One region of the Clostridium celatum genome, then DNA from elsewhere that is predicted to be linked to it. Evidence: riboswitches for the same ligand, from Rfam matches in the RefSeq annotation. Region 1 holds a riboswitch; the other holds the start of a gene.
What was found. A riboswitch is a leader RNA that binds a small molecule or an ion and turns the genes downstream of it on or off. The one in region 1 is predicted to bind glycine.
Positions count from the first base shown of each region.

Region 2: another riboswitch for glycine. It lies ahead of LPC13_RS01675 (alanine/glycine:cation symporter family protein); the one in region 1 lies ahead of LPC13_RS00240 (trimeric intracellular cation channel family protein).

Region 1 covers NZ_JAJKGM010000001.1:51,868-63,496, forward strand. The annotation lists gene LPC13_RS00210 (beta-N-acetylglucosaminidase domain-containing protein) at 1-3,294, shown strand, start outside; gene LPC13_RS00215 (J domain-containing protein) at 3,505-4,506, shown strand; gene LPC13_RS00220 (MATE family efflux transporter) at 4,699-6,087, opposite strand; gene LPC13_RS00225 (NAD(P)-dependent oxidoreductase) at 6,222-7,073, shown strand; gene LPC13_RS00230 (hypothetical protein) at 7,195-7,566, shown strand; gene LPC13_RS00235 (hypothetical protein) at 7,819-7,983, shown strand; glycine riboswitch at 8,051-8,136, shown strand; glycine riboswitch at 8,140-8,216, shown strand; gene LPC13_RS00240 (trimeric intracellular cation channel family protein) at 8,270-8,869, shown strand; gene LPC13_RS00245 (type 1 glutamine amidotransferase family protein) at 9,122-11,518, shown strand; gene LPC13_RS00250 (ABC transporter ATP-binding protein) at 11,518-11,629, shown strand, end outside.
Region 2 covers NZ_JAJKGM010000002.1:97,763-109,391, forward strand. The annotation lists gene LPC13_RS01665 (D-2-hydroxyacid dehydrogenase) at 1-63, shown strand, start outside; T-box leader at 129-324, shown strand; gene LPC13_RS01670 (2-isopropylmalate synthase) at 426-1,928, shown strand; glycine riboswitch at 1,997-2,071, shown strand; glycine riboswitch at 2,072-2,166, shown strand; gene LPC13_RS01675 (alanine/glycine:cation symporter family protein) at 2,403-3,809, shown strand; gene LPC13_RS01680 (glycoside hydrolase family 73 protein) at 4,060-4,815, shown strand; gene LPC13_RS01685 (acylphosphatase) at 4,871-5,143, opposite strand; gene ndk (nucleoside-diphosphate kinase) at 5,257-5,670, shown strand; gene LPC13_RS01695 (ABC transporter substrate-binding protein) at 5,735-6,796, opposite strand; gene LPC13_RS01700 (ABC transporter permease) at 6,798-7,595, opposite strand; gene LPC13_RS01705 (ABC transporter permease) at 7,592-8,437, opposite strand; gene potA (spermidine/putrescine ABC transporter ATP-binding protein) at 8,440-9,483, opposite strand; gene LPC13_RS01715 (helix-turn-helix domain-containing protein) at 9,507-10,046, opposite strand; gene pflA (pyruvate formate-lyase-activating protein) at 10,536-11,255, shown strand; gene LPC13_RS01725 (3'-5' exonuclease) at 11,317-11,629, opposite strand, start outside.

The DNA of each region.
Region 1 (11,629 bases):
GATCCATACCATAGGAGTAATTGGAAGGATTTATATCCAGAAGAAGAAGCTAAACAAATAGCTGAACTTGCACAAGCAGGAGCAGAAAATAATGTTAATTTCTGCTGGACAATTCATCCAGGAGCTACATTACAATTTACTGAAGCAGACTTCGATGCTCTTATAGCTAAATACGAACAATTATATGATTTAGGTGTAAGACAATTTGGTGTTTTATTTGATGATACAGATGATTGGACTAATGGTAAAAAGCAAGCAGAGTGGATTAATAGAATTGATACTGAGTTTGTAAAGGCAAAAGGTGATGTTGCACCTATGATAGTTATTTCTGCAAGATATAACTCTGCATGGGGACCAAGTATGAACAACTACTTTAAACCATTTATGCAAACTTTACATTCTGATATTCAAGTAATGTGGACAGGTCATGCAACTATGTCTAATATATCTAAAGATGTTATGGAGTGGCCAAAGACACAAACAGGAGTAGATAAAGATTTAGCAGTTTGGTGGAATTATCCAGTTAATGACTATTGTGATTCAAGACTTCTTATGGCTCCTTTACACAATTTAAATACAGACTTAGATAATGTTAGTGGATTCTTCTCAAATCCAATGAATCAAGCAGAAGCTTCAAAGGTTACTTTATATAGTATAGCTGATTACACTTGGAATACAGATAGCTTTGATTATATGAGCAGTTGGGAAACTGCAATAGAAAAGCTTGTACCAGAAATAAAAGAGGAATTTATGCGATTTGCATCTAATACGTCATACCTTAAGGATGATGGTGGTGCAAGTGGAACTTTTGAATATGATGAATCTTGGTATTTATCAGATAAAATAACTGCATTAAAAAGTGCAATAGCTAATAATAAATCAATAGTGGATATTGCAAATGAACTATTAAATGAATTTAGCATAATCCTTTCAGATTATGAAGCTATTACAAATAATATAAATAATGAAGCTTTACTTTCAGAAATAGAACCATTCTTAGGCGCATATAAAGCATTAGGTGAATCAGGGGTAGCAGCTATGAAATCATTAATTGCTGCAGAAGAAGGTAAAATAGAAACATGGCTTGATAACAATAATCTAGCAACAGAAAAGTTAAATGAAATGAATAATTTTACTGTTGATAGAATGGAAGACTCAGGAACAGTACAATATGCTGTTGCTGTAGGAGAAAAAAGACTTAAACCACTTATAAATGATGTTATAACTGCTTCAAGCAATATAATGTCAAAAGTAATGTTTAAAGAAATAGATCCAGAGGTTATAACATCTTTAAACAAAGAGTTAAATATTGAAGTAAGTCTTGAAAGTGGAGTATATTCTATAAACGATATTACAGCTTTAGAGCTTGCTAAAAATGATTATATAGGAATTGCTCTTCCTAAAGCAATTAAGTTAGCAGAGATTAATATTAATGCTAGTGATTATGAAGGATTATCACTTGAATATTCATTAAATGGAATTGAGTGGAGTGAAGCTGAAACAACAATTTCAGATGGTGTAATGAAGACTAATGAAAGTATTGCTGCAACTTATATTAGATTAGTAAATAAGAGTAATAATACAAAGAATATAGATATTAATAGCTTTAAAGCAATACCTGTATATAAGATAACACCAACTATTTCACAAAATATAGGAACTTATCAAAGCTATACTATAGATAAAGCTTTAGATGGAGATAAGTCTACTAAGTATTGGTCAGATAAATCATCTGGGGCAGGACATTATATACAAATAGATTTAGGTAATAAGATACCTCTTTATGATGTAACTGCTTACTTTGGAAATATGGACTATATGAGAAATTCTGAATATCAAATATCAGAAGACGGTATTAATTGGACTTCATTAGGTGAATTACAATATACATCAGAAGGAGATAAAAAGGTAGCTTCTGTAAATGCTAATGGTAAAATGGCAAAATATATTAGAATAATTGCTAATGGAGAAAATTCAGGATATTGGGTTCAATTATTTGAGGTAGAAATTAATAAAACAGTTCCTGATGCTGGAGATGATACTGTTGATTTAGTAGAAGGTACTTTTGATACTGGTAGATGGGATTATCTATATGATGAAGATTTAACAACTGCTTTTGAAGCTGAAAATGTTAGAAATGGTGAAAATTTAATTTATAAGATGACAAGAATAACAAATGTAGAAAATATAGTATTCCTTCAAGATAAAGATAATATATGTGAAGCTACAGTAAGTGTTAAAAATACTAATGGTGTTTGGAAAACTATAGGTGTATTAGGAAAACAATTAAGTGACTTAGCTGTTAATGATGAAATTGTAGAAGTTAAGATAGAATTTGACGCTAGTAAGCCACTTCCAAAAATATATGAAATAATAGTGAATGAAAATAATGAATCAATTGATAAGGAAGTAAATAAAGTAGCGTTAGGAATTGCTATTGAGATTGCAGAGGAAATTACAGATGAAGATTTAGAGAATGTTGTTCCTGTAGTTGTTACTGAATTTAAGGCTGCACTTGAAAATGCAAAGGAAATTTTAAATAATTCTAAATCAACTCAATCACAAGTAGATGCTGCATTTGATAGATTATCATCTGTAATGCAAAAGCTATCTTTCTATAAAGGGGATAAAGCTTCTTTAACTGCTTTAATAGAAAAGATTAATGCATTAAATAAGGAAGAATTTATAACTTCAACTTGGAGTAATTTAGAAACTGCATTGGATGAGGCAAATACTATTGTTAATGATGAAAATGCTTTAGAAAATGAAGTTAAAGAAGGGTATAATAATTTAATTAGAGCATACCTTGAATTAAGATTAAAACCAAATAAAGATAAGTTACAAGAGTTAATTAATAAGATAGAAAGCTTAGATGCAAGTAAATATACAGAAGTAAGCTATAGTAATGTAGCTAAAGCATTAGAAATGGCTAAGTTGGTTCTTAGCAATGAAGATGCTACTGAAGATGAAGTATATAAGGCGAAGAGTACTTTAGAAGCAGCTTTAGGTAGATTAGTAGAAAATAGTGTAGATAAGAATGAGGGTAATAGCTCAAATACTGAAAATAATAACTCAAGTAGTAATGCTACTGAAGACAATATTAGCAGTAATACTGGAAATACTAATACAGGAAACAGTAATAATGTAAGTAGCAGTACTAGTAGTAATGGTAATAGCACTAATAAAGAACAAGGAAAGTTACCTAATACAGGGGGAAGAGCAGCAGGAGTTATTGGAATTTTTGGTACTATGATATCTGCAATAGGAGTAAACTTATTTAAAAAGAAAAGATAAATAATAATACACCTTTAGAATAAAGAAATTAAATTACTTTATTTCTAAGGGTGTTCTTATTATTTTATAGAGTATATTGTATTGCTAATGTGGAGTTAATGGTTATAACTACTATTTAATATTTAAATTAATATTGATATACTAATAAGTGAAACTTTAAATTTGTAATTTAGTTAAAGTTATAATTAATTAAAATATGGAGAAGATAATATGGATTGTTTTAATATTTTAGGAATAAAGGAAGGTGCGTCGAAAGAGGAAATAAGACAAGCCTATGAAAAGCAAGTTAATAAATTTAATAATGAAGTACGTGATAAGAAAAAATTAGATAAGTTTTTAAGTTTATTTAAAGCAGCTTATGATGAATTAATGAAAGAGTTTGAAGAGAAAGAATTAGAAGAGAAAATAATTAAGAATATAGAAGAAGAGTATACAAACAATAAAGGTTTGAATGAAAATGAAGAAATTAAAGAAGCTGAAAAAAAGGTTGAAGAAAATTATGATTTAGATTGTACTGTTAAAATGAGTGCAGAAGAAATTCAAGAAATAATAAGGAAATCTAAAGAAAATACATTAACAGAAAGACATATAGCAATATCTAAAGAGGAGTTTTTATCTTTAGATGACAGTGAAGACGAAGAAATTGTAGAAATTAGAAAAAGAAATAATAAAAATAAACCAATAAAGAGTAAGGCTAAGAAAAAGAATAATAAAAATAATACCAAAGAGAAGAAAGAAAACAAAAATTATACAGAGAAAAATAGTAATGATAGTGATGAAAATAATTATATAAATAGAATGAAAAATAATGAGTTTTCAGAAAATAAAAATGTAGATGAAAAACAAAGCAAAGTCAAAGGACAAAAGGTTGTTGTCAAAAAAAGTAGTGATAATAACAAAATTTTAAATTTAATAAAGGTTCCATTTAAGATATTAGTAATACCGGTAATATTAATCTTATCAATAATTATATTTTTATTTAAGATAATTAATTTAACATGTTTTTTAGTATCTAAGGTAATAATAGTTGGAGCAATAGGAATAGCAGCAATACATGGATATCAAATTTATATTGGTCACCCTATGCAATGGGAAATATTCGCTCTTTGTGCATTAGCAACAATAGTAGCATTTTTCTTACCTACTATAGTTAGAGTAGTTCCTAATATGTTAGGAAAAATAAATACTAGCTTAAAGAATTTTGCATTTTAAATAAAGTGAAAGTATGGTTTTAAACTTTAAGTAGTTAAATTAAAATCATAAATGGCAAATTAATTAATAAATTCAGGAAAAAGAATTTTTAATAATTAATTTGCCATTTTACTTTTATATTTAGATAACGGTATATATTGGTTTTTAGTATGGGTTATAATATATTATTATAATTCAAGCTTTAATTTATAATTAACTAAAGCACTCTTTTTCGGCTGTTTTTATATTTTTAGGTGTATTTTGCCATAGGCCTTGTTTATATCTAGTAAAGCCATAAATACAAATAATAAGATTACTAAAGCTCATAGAAAACCAAATTCCAATAGAACCTACGTTAGTAAAATATTTAAACAGTAAAATCATTGGTATTCTAACAAACCACAATCTTCCGATTTCCATTCCCATAGAATATTTTGTATATCCAGATCCTTGAAAGATTCCTTGAAAAACGCTAAACATTCCCATAAGAGGCATTGAAAAAAGTATATAAGTTAAATAAGTAAGTCCTTCTTCAATTACCTTTAAATCATCTTTTGATTGCATAAAAAAGTTTATAATAGCATCATTATTTATGTACATTATTATGGAGCCAATAACAGTAATTATAATTACTATTATAGAAGCTTTATTAAATGCATCTTTTATTCGTTTAATATTTCCATTACCTAAATTTTGCCCAGTTATAGTAACAAGGGCAGAACCAAATCCCATTGCTGGTTGTGAAATTAATGATGTGATTTTATTTACCATACCAAATGCTGCCATAGTACTGGTGCCATAGGAAGCTATAAAGCTATTTAAAACTATAAAACCTAGAGCAGAACCGGATTGACCAATTGATGATGGTACAGCTATAGAAAGTATTTCTTTTATAAGCACAAAATCCAATTTAAAATTTTTAAATGATGGCTTTAATGGTGATGTACTTTTCTTTAAAATAAAAAATGCCATTACACATAAGATAAATTTAGATAAAAGAGTTGCATAAGCAGCACCTGCAATACCCATTTTTAAAGGAAATATAAAAATAGGATCTAAAACTATATTTATAATAGCGCTAATTCCACTAAGTAATGTTGGAAGGGTAGTATTACCTTGAGCAATCATTATTGAGTTAAAAACAAAGTAAAAAAATAAAAATGGCAAAGACAAAAAAGTAATTCTAAGATATATATTACTGAAATGAGCTAAGTCACCACTTGCACCCATTGCTCTAACAAATAATGGTGTTAAAATAAAACCTATTATAGTAAATATTACAGAAGTTAATAGAGAAATTGCAAATAATTGAGCAGAATATTTTTTACCTTCTTTTGCTTTATTAGCACCAATTAATATAGATAAAAGAGCAGTTCCAGCAATAGAAATTCCTGAACCTATTGAAATAAATAGAAAATCAACAGGCCATACAAAAGATGTAGCTGCAAATTCAACAGAACCAATCATACTAACCCAAAATCCATCTGCCATATTATAAAGACATTGAATTATATTATTAGCCATAATTGGAATAGCAAGTGTAACTAATACTTTATAAATGTTTCCCTTTAAAATAAGATTTTTTCTTCTTTGTAAATCCATAAAATAAGCCCCCTTTAGTATACAATATTTCTATTATATAACATTAATGAAATAAAGTGTATAAAATGAGTGGCGGATAGTGGAAAAAATATCATAAGTATATTATAATTAGAAAAAAATATGGAGGTATAGATATGAATATAGCTTGGATTGGAACTGGGGTTATGGGAAGTTCTATGGCAATAAATTTAAAGAAGAGTGGACATAATGTATCTGTATATAGTAGAACACTTTCAAAGTGTGAACCTTTAAGGGAATACGGTATTGAAGTTAAAGACAGTATTAAAGAATGTGTTAAGGATGCAGATGCAGTATTTACTATTGTTGGCTATCCAAAGGATGTAGAAGAGGTTTATTTAGGGAAAGAAGGAATATTTGAATATGCAAGAGAAGGTGCATATTTAGTAGATATGACAACATCATCACCACTTTTAGCAAAGAAATTATATGAAAAGGGAAATAAATTTCATATTTTAGATGCGCCAGTTTCAGGCGGAGATATTGGAGCAAAGAATGCTACTTTATCTATTATGGTGGGTGGAAACAAAGAGGATTTTGAATATATGTATAATGTATTTGAATGCATGGGAAAAAATATAATTTATCTTGGAGAAGCAGGTAGTGGACAAAACTGTAAAGCTTCTAATCAAGTAGCCATAGCAGGAACTATAGCTGCAGTAGCAGAATCTATAATTTATGCTAAAAAGTCAGGACTTGATCCTAAAACAGTTTTAGATGCTATATCAAAAGGTGCAGCTGGTAGCTGGCAACTACAAAATAATGGTTATAAAATGATAGAAAAAGATTATGAACCAGGATTTTTTAATAAGCATTTTATAAAAGATATGAAAATAGCTAAAGAGGTAATGGATGAAAAAGGTGAAAGCCTTCCTGTACTTAATAAAGTATTAGAAATGTATGAAGAATTAGCTAAGAAAAATTTTGAAGATAAAGGTACTCAAAGTATTATAGAGGAATATCTATAAAGAAGTAAACTAACTTAAATATAGGCTATTAAAAGCAAGTAAATATTAAGATAAATTTAATCACTTTGTAACATAATTGACAAATTTATGTTCTATAATGTATACATAGAGGTGATTAATTATGGGGAAAAATTTAAAATTTGTAAATGAAAAGCATGAGAAAAATTATATAAGTTTAATTAATAAATTTGTTAGTAAAATAAATAAGGATATTGATGTAGTATTAAAATTAATTAGTATTGATGAAGTTTATAATATTGCAAAGGAATATATAAAAGGAACAACTATAGAGTTTAAAGAATTATTAAATGATTCAAGAATGACAAACACAGCATTATTTATAGGAGAGCTAGCATATAGCTTTTTAATTAAGAAGTTTGCAGTAAAATCCATATCAAGTACAAGAAATTTAGATACGGATACAAGAAATTTTATTATTAACTTATTAGATTCATATGCAACCCTCGATAAGCAGAAAATTAGTTGTGCATAAATCATAAGTTTTGAAATGTAAATAATTTAATAATGCTGTTTAAGTAATGTTAGTAATGGCAAATGAAAGATTAAATTTTCTTAGAAAATATAAATCTTCATTTGCCATATTTATTTGAAATAAAATTATTGCTTTATAGGTTTTTATTATTGATTTCAGCAGATAATAAAGTTTAAAAGTAGTTGAATACATTAGTCAAATTAATTTACAAACTGATAAAGTATTTTAATTAAAGATAAGGAGAGATAAAAAATGAAAAAGTGTATGTATTGCAAAAAAGAGTTAAATAAGGATTATGTAGATAATAAAATAGGAGTATTTTGCTCAGAAGAACATTATGATAAATATTTAAGTGAGCTTAGTGTTGAAGAATATATAGAGTTACAAACTTCTATATGTGTATGTAGTGATGAATAGTTAAGTAAATTTTATATAAAAATATTGAATTGATAAAAAGATTTTATTATAATTTAAAGGTATTTCGTTGATAAATTTGGGAGATACTGTTTTAATTCAGAGCCGAAGGGGAAAGTGCGGCAAACTCTCAGGCAAAAGGACCAAATTTTGAGAAAACTCTGGAAAGCTCATATAAGACACCGACGAAGCAATCTTAAATGTAGTAAGAGAATCTTTCAGGTAAAAAGACAGAGGCGCAATTATTTTAATAATTAGTCTTAATCTATATTTTTAAGGGGGATTTTAGTTGGACTACATTGCTATTTTAGAGTATATTGGTGTTTTTGCTTTTGCAGTATCAGGAGCTATTGTTGCTATAGAAGAAGAGTTCGATATTTTTGGAATATATATAATAGCTATAATTACAGCAATGGGTGGAGGAGTATTAAGAGATATAGTTACTAATGTTGGTATACCGGTATTTTTTACTAGCTATAAAACTATACCATTTATTATAGCAGGAGCATTACTTGCTATAATATTAAAAGGAAAAGTTAAGTATAAAAATTTATTTATGTTTATTGATGCATTAGGATTAGCTGCATTTTTTGTATCAGCAGCAAGTAAGGCAATAGAAAGTAATTATAATTTTATGGTTTTTTCATTTGTAGCTGGAATAACTGGAGTTGGTGGTGGAGTACTTAGAGATATTATAACTAATAGAAAACCACAAATATTTAAAAATGATATTTATTGTGTTGCAGGAGTTATAGGTGTAACTATATTATGGTTTATTTATCCAGTGGTAGGATTGGAAACAGCTCAATTCATATCTTTAATAATTATAATAGCTATTAGGGTAATAAGCTATCATAAGGAAATTAACCTACCGGTTATAAGTGCATAAATTTAAAAAAAGACTAATATTAAAATAGGATAAAAGCAATTATATAAATAATAAAATAAATTTATTTGTTAAAGTTGGACAAAAAGTGATTATGTAACTTAATTAAATGTTATATAATCACTTTTTGTTTTTTTTTATTGTAAGAAAATTTTAAGAAAATCTTAAAGGAAAAAATAAGAAGATAAAGGAAAAATGGGGTAAAATATAATATGAAGTATATAAATAACAAATAGTGTGAAATGGGGGAGCTTAATGAAAAAAGGAAAAAGTAAAAAAATATTTAGCTATATATTACTAATTTTTATTTTTAACTTAATAATGCCTAATATACAGGTTAGTGCAAATGAAAAGAATAGTAATTATAAAGTAACTATAGATTATGGAATTGATGGTAAATATAGAGCTCAAAAGTATATGCCTATAGGTATTAATGTAGAGAATTTATCAGAAGATTTTAATGGAGAAATTGAGGTAAGAGTAGCTAGTGATTCACAAGGTGGATATGATGCATATGCTAAAGAAGTAAATGCTAAAGCAGGCGAAAATATAAATGTATCAATTCCAGTAAAGTTTATTGAAAATTCAACTAAAGGAACTATATGTTTAATTAATAATAATAAAGTAGTTTATGAAAAAGAATTATTACTTTTTTCAGGGCGAATTAATGATGCAAATGTTTTTACAGGGCTATTAACTGATGATGCAACAGCATTAGGTTATTTAGGAGAAATATCCTTTAATACCTCTTATTCAACAGCTGGAAAAATTAATACTGTTAATTTAAATTCAGATATTATAGGAAATAATTATTTAAATATTGATGGTTTAGATTTAATAATAGTAAATAATTATAATATGGCAAATTTAAAAAAAGAACAATATGATGCTTTAAATACTTGGGTAAATAATGGAGGAACATTATTAATATCAGCAGGAGCTAATGAGAGTAAGACTATAAATAATATAGACAAAAGCTTTTTAAATATTTCTTCAAATGGAACTAATGAGAAGAATGTAAAGTTAATAAATGAAAGTTTAAATTTAATATTATCATCATTGAATATAGATGATGCAAATGTAGTATATGGAGAAAATGGTCAAGAGTTAGTATATTCTAAGAAAAAGGGAAGTGGTGAAATTTTAATAACTACTTTTGATATAGGCACAGAACCTTTTATATCTTCTAAAGATGCAAGTAGCCTAATGCAAAATATATTAACTCCAATATTTGATAAAGTTTATGAGAATATAACTCAAAATAATTATTGGAATTACAGTTATGGAATTAATTCTATATTAAATTATATACCAGTAGAAAATATATTAAGCACAACTACTGTTGTAATAATACTAGCTATATATGCAATTACAGTAGGAATAGTGCTTTATCTAGTTTTAAAAATGGTAAAAAGAAGAGATTTAACTTGGGTTATACTACCAGTATTAGCAATTGCTTTTACAATATTTATTTACTTAATTGGTGGGAAAATGAGAGTAAATGATGTAATTTTAAACTCTTTAAATATTATTTCTGTAAATGAAGATGGAAAAGGTGAAGTAAATGGTTATTTAGGAATTGGTAGTAAGTATAAAGATAATCTTGTAATAGAAAAAGATGAAAATTTAGAAATGAAATATATAAATAGTGATAATTACTATTATGGAGAAGCTGGAAATGAATCAATAACAAAATTAAGAGTGAAGACAACTTATAGTAATAATAATTCTTACTTTACTTTTTCAGATACTGATGCTTCAGATATAAAAACATTTAAAGTAAAGGGAGAAGAAGTTTTTATACCTAAATTTGAAGGAGATTTTAACTTAAAAGATGGCACTTTAAATGGTAGTATAAAAAACAATTTAGACACAGACGTTAATAGATTATTAGTAGTAACAGGTAATAATATTTGGGATTTAGGCCAAGTAAAAAGTGGTGAAGAAATAAAAATAGAAAATTTAAAATCTTCAAGTACTAGTGGTTTAGAAAGTTATTCATCAATTATGACTGATGAATACTATCAATCAAGATGGGATAAAAGCAAGGATGAAAATGATCCTAAGTATAAATATGTTTTAAGATATTCTAATTTATTAAATGTATTAAGTAGTAATGAATATTTTAATAGTATTTCAAAAATTATTGCAATAACAGATATGCCTGTAGAATATGGATTAAATTTAGGAAAAAAATCAGTATCTAAATTTAATACAACAGCAATAATTCAAGATATAGGTATAAACTTTAAAGATGATGAAGGGAATATTAATTTCCCAGAAGGATATTTTAATCCAGAATTAAATTCTTTAGATAATAATGCTTATGTTGATAGTTATAATGGATTTGTTTATGGACAAGGAGAAGTAATCTTTGATTATAAAATTGATGAAAATATAGATATTAAAGAGGTTACTTTTAAAGTTGGAACTGATAGATGGGGATATGAATATGGAAGAAATGGTGAGTATTACATCTATAATTACAAAAGTAATGAATATGAAAAATTCTTATTATCATCAGGAAGCTATAAAGTAGATGAAATTTCAAATTATACTTTAAATAATGTAATTAAAGTAAAGCTTGAAGTTAATAGAGATAAGGAAGATAGTATGGCTCCTAAAATAGTTGTAAAAGGGGTGGAGAAATAATGCTAGTTATAAAAAATCTTGAAAAATCTTATGGCAATTTTAAAGCTTTAAATGGATTGAATTTAGAAATAAAAAAGGGTGAAATATTTGGATTTATAGGACCTAATGGGG
Region 2 (11,629 bases), on a different contig from region 1:
GAAGTAGTGGAAAATATAAAAGCATTTTATAGAGGAGAAGTAAGAAATAGAGTAGATAAATAGAAAAATAATAAAACTCACGTCTGTTGACAAAAATATTCTTATATAGTAATATTATTAAAAAGAATAAAAAGGCAAGGATTGAGAGTAGTAGAAAGTAATTAATTTTTCAGAGAGTAGACGGTTGCTGAAAGTCTATAAATTAGTATTTTTGAACTCGCTCATGAGCAATAAAGGTGAAAATTATAGTAACTTTTATCGGGTAAAAACCGTTATTTTAATTAAGTATAATTTTGGATGGTACCGCGCAAACACGCTCCAATACTGGAGAGTTTGCGCGATTTTTTTATTAATAAAAAATTTATCAGTAGAGTTTAAATTTAATTACTAACTAAAAACTACTAATTAATAACAGGGGGCTTTTAATTATGAAAAAGATTTATATTTTCGACACAACATTAAGAGATGGGGAACAAACTCCGGGAGTAGCATTAAATCCACAAGAAAAATTAGAAATAGCAAAACAATTAGAAGCAATGGGGGTAGATGTAATAGAAGCTGGCTTCCCAATATCATCCAATGGTGATTTTGAAGGTGTTAAGTTAATTGCAAAAAATATTAAAAATTCAACGGTAAATGCTTTAGCTAGAGCTAACAAATCAGATATAGATAGGGCATATGAAGCAATTAAATATGCTCCTAAAAAAAGAATACACACATTTTTAGCTACATCTGATGTTCATATGAAATATAAATTAAAAATGAGTGAAGAAGAAGTGCTAAAAAGGGCAACAGAAATGGTATCATATGCTAAAACACTAGTTGATGATGTAGAGTTTTCACCAGAAGATGGGTCAAGAACAAGAAGAGAATTTCTATATAAAGTTTTAGAAAATGTTATTGATGCTGGTGCAACTGTAGTTAATATTCCTGATACAGTAGGGTATTCAACTCCAAATGAGTTTGGAAAATTAATAAAAGACATAAAAGAAAATGTACCTAATATAAGTAAGGCAAAAATAAGTGTACATTGTCATAATGATTTAGGATTAGCAGTTGCAAATTCATTAGCTGCTATTGAAAATGGGGCAGAACAAGTAGAGTGTGCAGTTAATGGATTAGGAGAAAGAGCAGGCAATGCAGCTCTTGAGGAGATTGTAATGGCTCTTAGAACAAGAAAGGATATATATAAGTGTGATACAGGGATATCTACAGAAAGAATTTATAGAGTTTCAAGTATTGTTGCACATTTATCAGGGATATCAGTACAACCTAATAAGGCAATAGTAGGAGCAAATGCTTTTGCACATGAATCAGGAATACACCAAGATGGAGTGCTAAAAAATAGAGAAACTTATGAGATAATGACGCCGGAATCGGTAGGATTTAAAACTAATAATATGGTCTTAGGAAAACACTCAGGTAGACATGCGTTTGAAGATAGGATAATAGAGCTAGGATATAATTTAACTAAGGAACAATTAAATGAAGGTTTTAAAAAGTTTAAGGATTTAGCTGATAGAAAGAAGGAAATTTCTGATAAGGATATAGAAGCAATAATAAACCAAGGAGTAGTTTCAATTGAAGATTATTATAAGGTTGAAGTATTTAATGTTTCTACAGCTAAAAACATATCAGCAACAGCTACAGTAAAAATACTTTACAACGACATTGAAAAAGTAGAAGCAGCTTGTGGTGATGGACCAGTAAGTGCCCTTTATAAGGCCATAGAAAGGTCAATTGATATTAGTCCAGTATTAGAGGATTATTCTATACAAGCTATAACATCAGGTTCAGATGCGCTTGGTGAAGTTAAAGTTAAGTTATCCTTAGATGGTAAAAAAGTATTAGGTATGGGAATAAGTACAGATGTAATAGAGGCAAGTTTAATGGCATATATGAATGCATTAAATAAATTAAGAAATTAAAAAGATAAAAATGCTTGATTTTTTTTGAAAAGCTATATTATAATACCAATATAATTTAATATGTTCGGATGAAGGTAATGGGAGAGCGATTTAGAATCCACCGAAGAAGTAAATCTTTCAGGTATTAGGACCGTTACTGGACGAGCCTCTGGAGAGACTCAGATGAGAGCACCGAAGGAGCAAGGTTTAATTTTTATAATTAAATTGAAACTCTCAGGTAAAAGGACAGGGGATAAAGTATAGTAATAAGTGAATATTATAAATTAGTAATTTAAATAAATAATTATTAACTATAACGATGATAAGTATTTATAATAAATATTAGCATTTGTAGTTGTTATTAATTATTTATTTAAATAAAGCAATATACAAGATCTATAAGAACTTTTATATTAAAAATACTAGTTATAATCCTTACTTTTATAACTAACTTTAATCTCCTCCTAGAAATTTATTTTTAAGGGGGATTTTTTTATGGAATTTTTTAAAGAAATTGAAAATGTATTAAACAGTATTAATGGAATAGTATGGGGAGCACCTTTACTAATATTACTAGTAGGAACAGGTATTTATTTTACTTTTAAACTTGGGTTACTTCAAATTACTAAATTGCCACTTGCATTAAAATATTTATTTTCTAAAGATGATGAAGCAGATGATGAAGCAGCAGAAGGTGATGTATCAAGTTTTGCTGCACTTTGCACCGCATTATCAGCAACTATAGGAACAGGAAATATAGTAGGGGTTGCAACTGCTATATCTACAGGTGGGCCAGGGGCCTTATTTTGGATGTGGATAGCTGCTTTTTTTGGAATGGCAACTAAGTATGCTGAGGGTGTACTAGCTATAAAATATAGAGAAGTAGATGAAAATGGTCAAATGTCAGGTGGACCGATGTATTATATAGAAAAGGGTGTAGGAAATAAATTTTTAGCAAAGATGTTTGCTATATTTGGGGTTGCTGTTGCGTTACTTGGGATAGGAACATTTGGACAAGTAAAATCTATTTCATCAGCAGCTAAGATAAGTTTTAATATTCCAGTAGTAGTTACTGCAATAATTGTTACAGCGTTAGTTACGTTAGTTACTTTAGGAGGAATAAAAAGAATTTCATCAGTTGCAGAAAAAATAGTTCCTAGCATGGCAATATTATATATATTAGGAGCACTAATGGTTTTAATATTTAACTATAAAGCTATTCCAAATGCTATTAATTTAATTATAACTAGTGCATTTAATCCTAAGTCAGCTCTTGGAGGAACAGCAGGAATAACAGTTGCAATAGCAATTCAAAGAGGTGTTGGCAGAGGTGTTTTTTCAAATGAAGCAGGGCTTGGAAGTGCACCTATTGCATCAGCAGCAGCTAAGACAAAATCTCCAGTTAAGCAAGGGTTGATTTCTATGACAGGTACATTTATAGATACAATAATAATATGTACAATGACAGGACTTGCAATTATATTAACAGGAAGTTTTAATAGTGGGTTAGAAGGTGCAGAAATAACTACCTTAGCATTCCAAAGTGGATTGCCATTTGCTGTATTAGGAAAGTATGTGGTTAATATAGGATTAATATTTTTTGCATTCACAACTATAATAGGGTGGAATTATTATGGAGAGAGATGTATTGAATATTTAACTGGAGTAAAAGGAATAAAATTATATAAAATTGTATTTATAGCTTTTGTTGGTATAGGGCCATTTTTATCACTTGATTTAGTTTTTATAATAGCTGATATTGTTAATGGGTTAATGGCATTACCCAATTTAGTTGGATTAATAGCATTGAGACATGTTGTTATAAATGAAACTAATGAGTATTTTAAGAAAATTAAAAATGAAAGCAAAGATGAAAAAAGTAGTAAATTACAAATAAATTAAAAATAAGTATGCCTCAAAATTATAATTTACCAATTAGTCTTGAAGCTTTCCAAATAAAAAGCACACAGTAAGATTAAATGTTCTTATGGTGTGCTTTTATAATATTTGTTAATATAATTTATTTTTCACAAAGTACTAGCTATTTAGAGTCGGCTCCATTTTTTTATAATGATGAGAATATTATATTCTTGAAAAATATATATTTAATTATGAAAAGTTATTTAAATAAATTTTTATTGGGAGGGGACTATTGAAAGGAAATTTAATTTACAATGGAGTAGATAATTATAAAGCAATAGATAAGAGGGGAAATATAATAAATACAGTAATTATATTAAGTTTAGTTATTGTATTGATAATAAGTAGTGGTAATCTTTTGAAAAGATTAGTATTTACAAATAATATAGATGCTGGATACAATAATGAGGACTTACGATTAAGTGAAAATAATGAAAGTAATAAAAGTAATGAAAGCAATATAGAGGATAATACTGAAAAACAAGTATATGTAAATTCTTATTTAAATGAGGAAGAAAATAGCTTTATAAATTTAATATTAGATGGAGCAATAGAAAATTATAAAGAGTATAAAATTTTACCATCAATAACAATAGGGCAAGCTATATTAGAGTCTGGATGGGGAAAATCAGAATTGGCAGTAAGTCACAATAATTTATTTGGAATAAAAGCAGATTCAAGATGGGATGGTGCAGTAGCTGCTATAAATTCTAAAGAAAACTATAATGATAGTTATATATCAAACTTTAGAAAATATGATTCTATTGAGGAATCAATAGAGGATCATGGAAGGTTTTTATTTGATAGTGATAGATATAGAGATAATGGATTATTTGAAGGGAAGACTTATATAGAGCAAGCACAAGCTTTAGAAGATGCAGGATATAGTACAGCAAAAGATGAAAGTGGAGTGCCAATATATGCCGATAAATTAATAGCAATTATTGAGAAATATCACCTGATGGATTATGACAAACAAATTGTTTAATTATTTTCAGAATGATATCATAAATTTTTTGGCACCACAATTGTTTAAAATAATTTTAGTAGCGTTCTGTAAAAGTACGTTCATTTTGGATAATAGGGATTTTCTTTTGATAAAGTTCATCAACTCTAATGAAACGATTGCCTTTTTTTATAGTTCTTATAAATTTTTCAATTGATTCATCAGATCCTTGAACTTCAAGTTCTACCATACCATTATCCATATTTCTAACCCAACCAGTTAAATCTAATGGTTTAGCAGTCATAGAACAAAAAAATCTAAAGCCTACGCCTTGAACTCTGCCTTCTACAACTATGTAATATCTATTCATAAGCTCCTCCTTAAAATATAACTATATAAAAATTATAGCATATAAATAGTATTTCTAAGATTAAAAAAAGTATCATATACTTATATAGATAATTTAGCTTAAAGAGGGGTTACATGGAAAAAACTTTGGTTTTAATTAAACCTGATGCTGTAGAGCAAAATATAATTGGAAATATAATAAGCTTATATGAAGAAGCAAATTTAAAGGTTATTGCATTAAAGATGGAAAAAGTAAGTAGAGAAACTGCAGAAACTCATTATAAAGAGCATAAAGGTAAAGTATTTTATCAAGAATTAATAGACTTCATTACAAGAAGCCCTATATGTGCATTGATACTTGAGGGGGAAAATTGTATTGCTAAGGTGAGAGAAATAAATGGAGCAACAAAACCTGAAGAACAAAAGCCAGGTACTATAAGAAAGAAATACGCAAAGGGAATAACTGAAAATTGTGTACATGCTTCTGATTCTTTAGAGAGTTCAAAAAGAGAAATAAAGATATGGTTTCCTAATTTTAAAGGAGAATGATATATAGAAAGAATAAAATAAAAAAATAATGCAGAAACTTTTAAAGGTTTCTGCATTATTTTTTCTATTGAGAAAGGATTTCTGTAAAAGCAGATTCATATAATTTTAATGTCTGAGGATCTAAATCCGTAAAAACTTCACATCTTTCTAATACGGCATCAGAAGGATATGCAGCAGGATTATTTTTAACTTCATCATCTAATAATTCAAATGCACCTGTATTTGGAGTTGAATATTCAATATACTCAATATTTGTCTTTGCATTTTCAGGATCGCATAAGAAGTTTATGAAAGCTTCAGCGCCTGCTTTGTTTGGAGCGTCTTTTGGTATTGCAATTGCATCAAACCACTTATTTGAACCTTCATTTGGAACAACATATTTCATATCAGGATTTTGACTCATTATGTAAGAAGCATCTCCAGAGTAAACTACAGCTAATGCTTTTTCTCCAGATATCATATTATCTCTTACTTCATCAATAACGTATATAGGATTAGTTAAAGTTAATTGTTTTAATAAATCTTCTTTAGCTACATTTATTTCATCAGCGTTAGTTGAGTTAAGTGAATATCCATTCTTCACTAATGTAATTGCTAAAGAATCTCTTAATGAATTATACATATAAACATTATCTTTGTATTTTTCATTCCATAATATATCCCAACTAGTTACAGGTTCAGTAACAACTGTGCTATCATAAATAATACCTACTGTACCCCAAGTATATGGAACTGAATATTCATTTGTTGGATCATACGGAAGATTCTTAAATTTTTCGCCTATATATTTATAGTTAGGAATATTATTAAAATCTATTTTTTCAAGTAAATCTTCTTTAATCATTTTTTCAATCATGTAATCTGATGGAATTACTATATCGTAAGTTCCAGGATTAGTTTTAATTTTTTGATACATAATTTCATTTGTATCATAAGTTGAGTAATTTACTTTAATTCCTGTTTCATTTTCAAAGTCTTTAATTAAAGATTCATCAATATATTCTCCCCAGTTAAAAACATTGATAGTACCATTTTCGCCAGCACTATTATTAGAGCATCCAGCAAAAATGGAAGTTGTTAATAAAGCTGTTGCAATTAATGCAGTTAATTTTTTAAATCTTTTCATTTTATTCACCCCTTGAAGTAAATTCTTTTCTATTTACAATTAATAATAAAATAAGTACTGTTAAAAACATTAAAGTAGATAATGCATTTATTGAAGGGTTTATTCCCTTTCTAGCCATAGAGTAGATTTCTATTGAAAGATTAGTTACTCCAGGTCCTGTAGTAAAGAAACTTATTACAAAGTCATCAATAGACATCGTAAATGCCATTAATAGACCAGAAATAATACCAGGTTTTATTTGAGGTAATATTATTTTTCTCATTGCATAACCAGGAGTTGCTCCTAGGTCTAAGGCTGCTTCTGTTATGTTTGTAGGCAATTGCTTTAGCTTTGGTAATACTGATAATATAACATATGGGATATTAAAAGTAATGTGAGCTATAAGCATAGTCATAAATCCAAATTGTATATTTAAAAATGGCATAACAAATATGAATAAACTCATTAAAGATACACCTGTAACAATATCAGGATTTAATACTGGTAAATTATTTATATTTAATAAGGCTTTTTTAGGTAGCCCTTTCATTTTATGAATGCCAATTGCTGCAAATGTACCAATTATAGTAGCAACTACAGAGGCAATTACAGCTATTATTAGTGTGTACTTTAATGCTTCCATTATTCTTTGGTTTTCAAAAAGCTGGCTATACCATTTTAAAGTAAATCCACTCCATTTTCCCATTGATTTTGAATCATTAAAAGAAAATACCATTAAAGTAACTATTGGTGTATAAAGAAATATAAAGATTATAAATAAATAAAATCTCTTTATAAAGGATTCAAGTTTTTTCATCATAGGGAGCTTCCTCCTTCTTTATCATCAGCACCTTCAAACTTATTCATAAAGGCCATTGATAATAAAATTATTAACATCATAAATATTGCAATGGCAGAACCAAAGTTCCAATCATTCATTGTTGTATATTGTGTTTCAATTAAGTTACCAAGTAGCATGTATTGTCCACCACCTAGTATTCTAGAAATTACGAATGTAGATACAGCAGGCATAAATACCATTGTAATACCAGAAATTACACCAGGCATACTTAAAGGAAGAATGATTTTCATAAATATATGTTTTCTATCAGCGCCTAAGTCTGAAGCAGCATTTATCAAATCATTATCCATTTTTATAAGTACTGTATAAATAGGTAATATCATAAATGGTAAGAAGTTATAAATCATACCTAAAAGTACTGCAAAATCATTATAAAGAATATTAAATGGTCCAATTCCAAAGTTAGAAAAGAACGTATTAATAAGGCCATTTTTACCTAATATAGGTAACCAAGCGTAAGTTCTAAGTAAGAAATTCATCCACATTGGAACAATAAATAACATTATTAATATATTTCTTTTACCTTCACGCATTTTAGAAACTAAATAAGCAACTGGATAACCTAATATTAAACAACCTATTGTTGCTTTAAATGCTAAAACTAAGCTTCTCCAAAAAACTTTTAAATATATTGGATCCATTAATCTTTGAAAGTTCTCAAGTGAAAATTTATAATTATCACCTGACTTTACAGTAAAACTGAAGAAAACTACTATTAAAAGTGGAATAACAATAAAAAGTGAACTCCAGACGATATAAGGTGATGCTGGAAGAATACCTTGACTATTTTTCTTTTTCATTTTTAATCATTTACCTTTCTCATTATATGAATTGCTTCAGGATCAATAATTAAACCTACTGTACTACCAACTGTAGCATTTTTTGTATTATGTATTATCCACTTAGTATTTTCAGTTTCAACTTCTATTTCATAATGAACACCCTTAAATGTAACAGAATTAACTTTTCCTACTAATATTCCTTTTTCTACTGTTGTAATTTCTATGTCTTCAGGTCTTATAACAACATCTATTTTTTCATTTTTATCAAATCCGTTATCTACACATTCAAAAACTCTATTAGAAAATTCTACTTTATAGTCTTCTAACATAGTACCATCTAATATATTACTTTCACCTATGAAGTCAGCGACAAAAGCATTAGCAGGTTCGTTATATATATCCTCAGGACTACCCATTTGTTGAATAACTCCTTTATTCATTACAACGATAGTATCTGACATGCTTAAAGCTTCTTCTTGGTCATGAGTAACAAAAATAAATGTAATACCAAGTCTTTTTTGAATTTTTTTAAGTTCTAATTGCATTTCTTTTCTAAGTTTTAAGTCTAGAGCACCCAGTGGTTCATCAAGTAATAAGACTTTAGGTTCATTTACAAGAGCTCTTGCTATTGCTACTCTTTGTTGTTGTCCACCACTTAAAGAGTCAACAGAACGATTTTCAAAACCTTCTAATGCGACCATTTTTAACATTTCGTGAACTTTTTTATCAATTTCATTTTTAGGTAGTTTTTTTATCTTTAAGCCAAAAGCGATATTTTCATATATATTCATATGAGGGAATAATGCATACTTTTGGAAAACTGTATTTAACTGTCTTTTGTATGGTGGTAAGATAGATATATCTTTTCCATCAAAAAGAACTTTTCCATTATCGGCAGTCTCAAAACCAGCTATAATTTTAAGAGTTGTTGTTTTACCGCATCCACTTGGACCAAGTAAAGTTAAAAATTCATTTTCTTTTATATTTAAATTTAAATTATTTAAAACGGTGTTATCTCCATATGTTTTAGAAACACCTTGAATTTCAATAATATTTTGATTCAAAAAAAACACCTCTTTCTTTTATATTAAAATGATGGTGGAGTAGAAATCCAAATCACTTTAGCAGTTGTTTTACCATTATTACTAATGTAATGATTAGATTTTGGCTTAAAATAAAAACTTTCATTTTTCTTTACTTTGTAAGATTTATCACCAAGATGTAGTACTATACTACCAGATAAAACATAGCCAAACTCTTCACCTTCATGGGGTTCTTCTTCTATATATTTTCCACCAGGTTCAAGAGTTATCATAATAGGTTCCATTTCATTTTTTTGTGCATTTGGAACAAGCCACATAAGAGTATATTTTAAATCAGTATTTTCTGTTTCAAACATATCTTCATATGTATAAGTAATTTTTTCATCTTTATCATCATTAAAGAATTCTTTAAGGTTTGTCCCTAATATTTCAAGAATATCTATTAGAGTGGCAATAGATGGAGAAGTTAGATCATTTTCAAGTTGAGAAATAAATCCCTTTGATAATTCACATCTATTAGCAAGATCTTCTTGTGTTAGTCCCTTTTCAATTCTCATTCGTTTTATTTTATCACCAATTTCCACAATTTCACCTCGCCTTTCAAGTAGTTTAGTAGTAACTATTACTAAACAAAAGGTTTAAAATTACTAAACAACAAATGATATTATATATATTTATGAGTAAAAAATCAATAAAATTTGTAAAATTTTAAAGTTTATAAATATGCTTATAAAATAAAGCTTTAAAGGGAGTTTAACTTAAAGTGAGTTTAACAATAATACATTAAAAGTTTACTTGTACTAAGAAAGTTAAAATGAGTATAAAAATATTTGAAATTACAAATTGTGTAAAAAATTATTTGGTACATAATAATGATAATATAAGATTAGTTATAAAGTTATATTTGGTAAATGATTAATGATTTATACTATTTTTATAATTAAATTAGATAAAAGAATTTTATATATTTATGTAAATAATAATTATTATTAAAAAATAATAAAAGGTAGGTATTAACAAAATTTTTATATGGGTGTATAATAATGTTATTATGTTAAAACGGAGGATGGATTATGATAAAAGGAACGATACATTCAATTGAAACTATGGGCTTAGTAGATGGTCCAGGTATAAGAGTAGTAGTGTTTATGCAAGGGTGTGCTTTAAGATGTCAATATTGCCATAACCCAGATACATGGGCTAATAAGTGTGAAGAATCATTAGAATTAACTCCAGAAGAGTTAGTTAATAAAATTGCAAGATTTAGAAGTTATTTTGAAAGATCAGGTGGTGGGGTAACTTTCTCAGGTGGGGATCCATTAAGACAGCCAGAATTTTTAAAGGAAGCTTTAAAGCTATGTAAGAAGCAAGGTATACATACAACACTAGATACTTCTGGAGTTGGTTTTGGAGATTATGAAGAAATATTAAAGTATACTGACTTAGTTCTTTTTGATGTTAAGCATTTAACTGAAGAAGGATATAAAGATATGACAGCTGTGAAAATAGATGAAAGCTTAAAATTCTTAGAAGCATGTAAGAAGTGTGGAACTAAACTATGGATAAGACAAGTGGTTGTTCCGGGTATGACAGACAGTGAAGAATATATTACAGAATTAGGTAAGTTCATTAAGACTTTAGATAATGTTGAGAAGGTAGAATTACTTCCATATCATTTATTAGGCGTTAATAAGTATGAAACTATGGGATTAAAGTATAGATTAGATGGAACTCCAGCAATGGATAAGGATAGATGTAAAGAATTATATAAATTATTAGATTTTAATAAATAGGCAAAATAGAGATATTCTTGAGAGAGGATATCTCTATTTTTGATTTTAAATGTAGTATTTTTTAAATTTGACTTGAGAAGAATCCAGGTTTAATTAATTTTTTCTTCATTCCCTCAATTACTAAAAGATATACAGCTGCTGTATCAAATCTTGCATCGTGGTAATTTCCACTACCCTGGAAAAGTTCATCTGCCTTTTTAGCAATTTGATCATCAGAAATTCCAAGATAATTAATAACTTCAGATAATTTTGGATTTTTTATACCATTACCATTCACAGAAGGGATATTACAAATGTTTTTATAATATGCCATTGTACAGAAAGTTTTCTTTGGCTCCCAAGTGCTATCAATCATACCAGCTTCATATAATGAA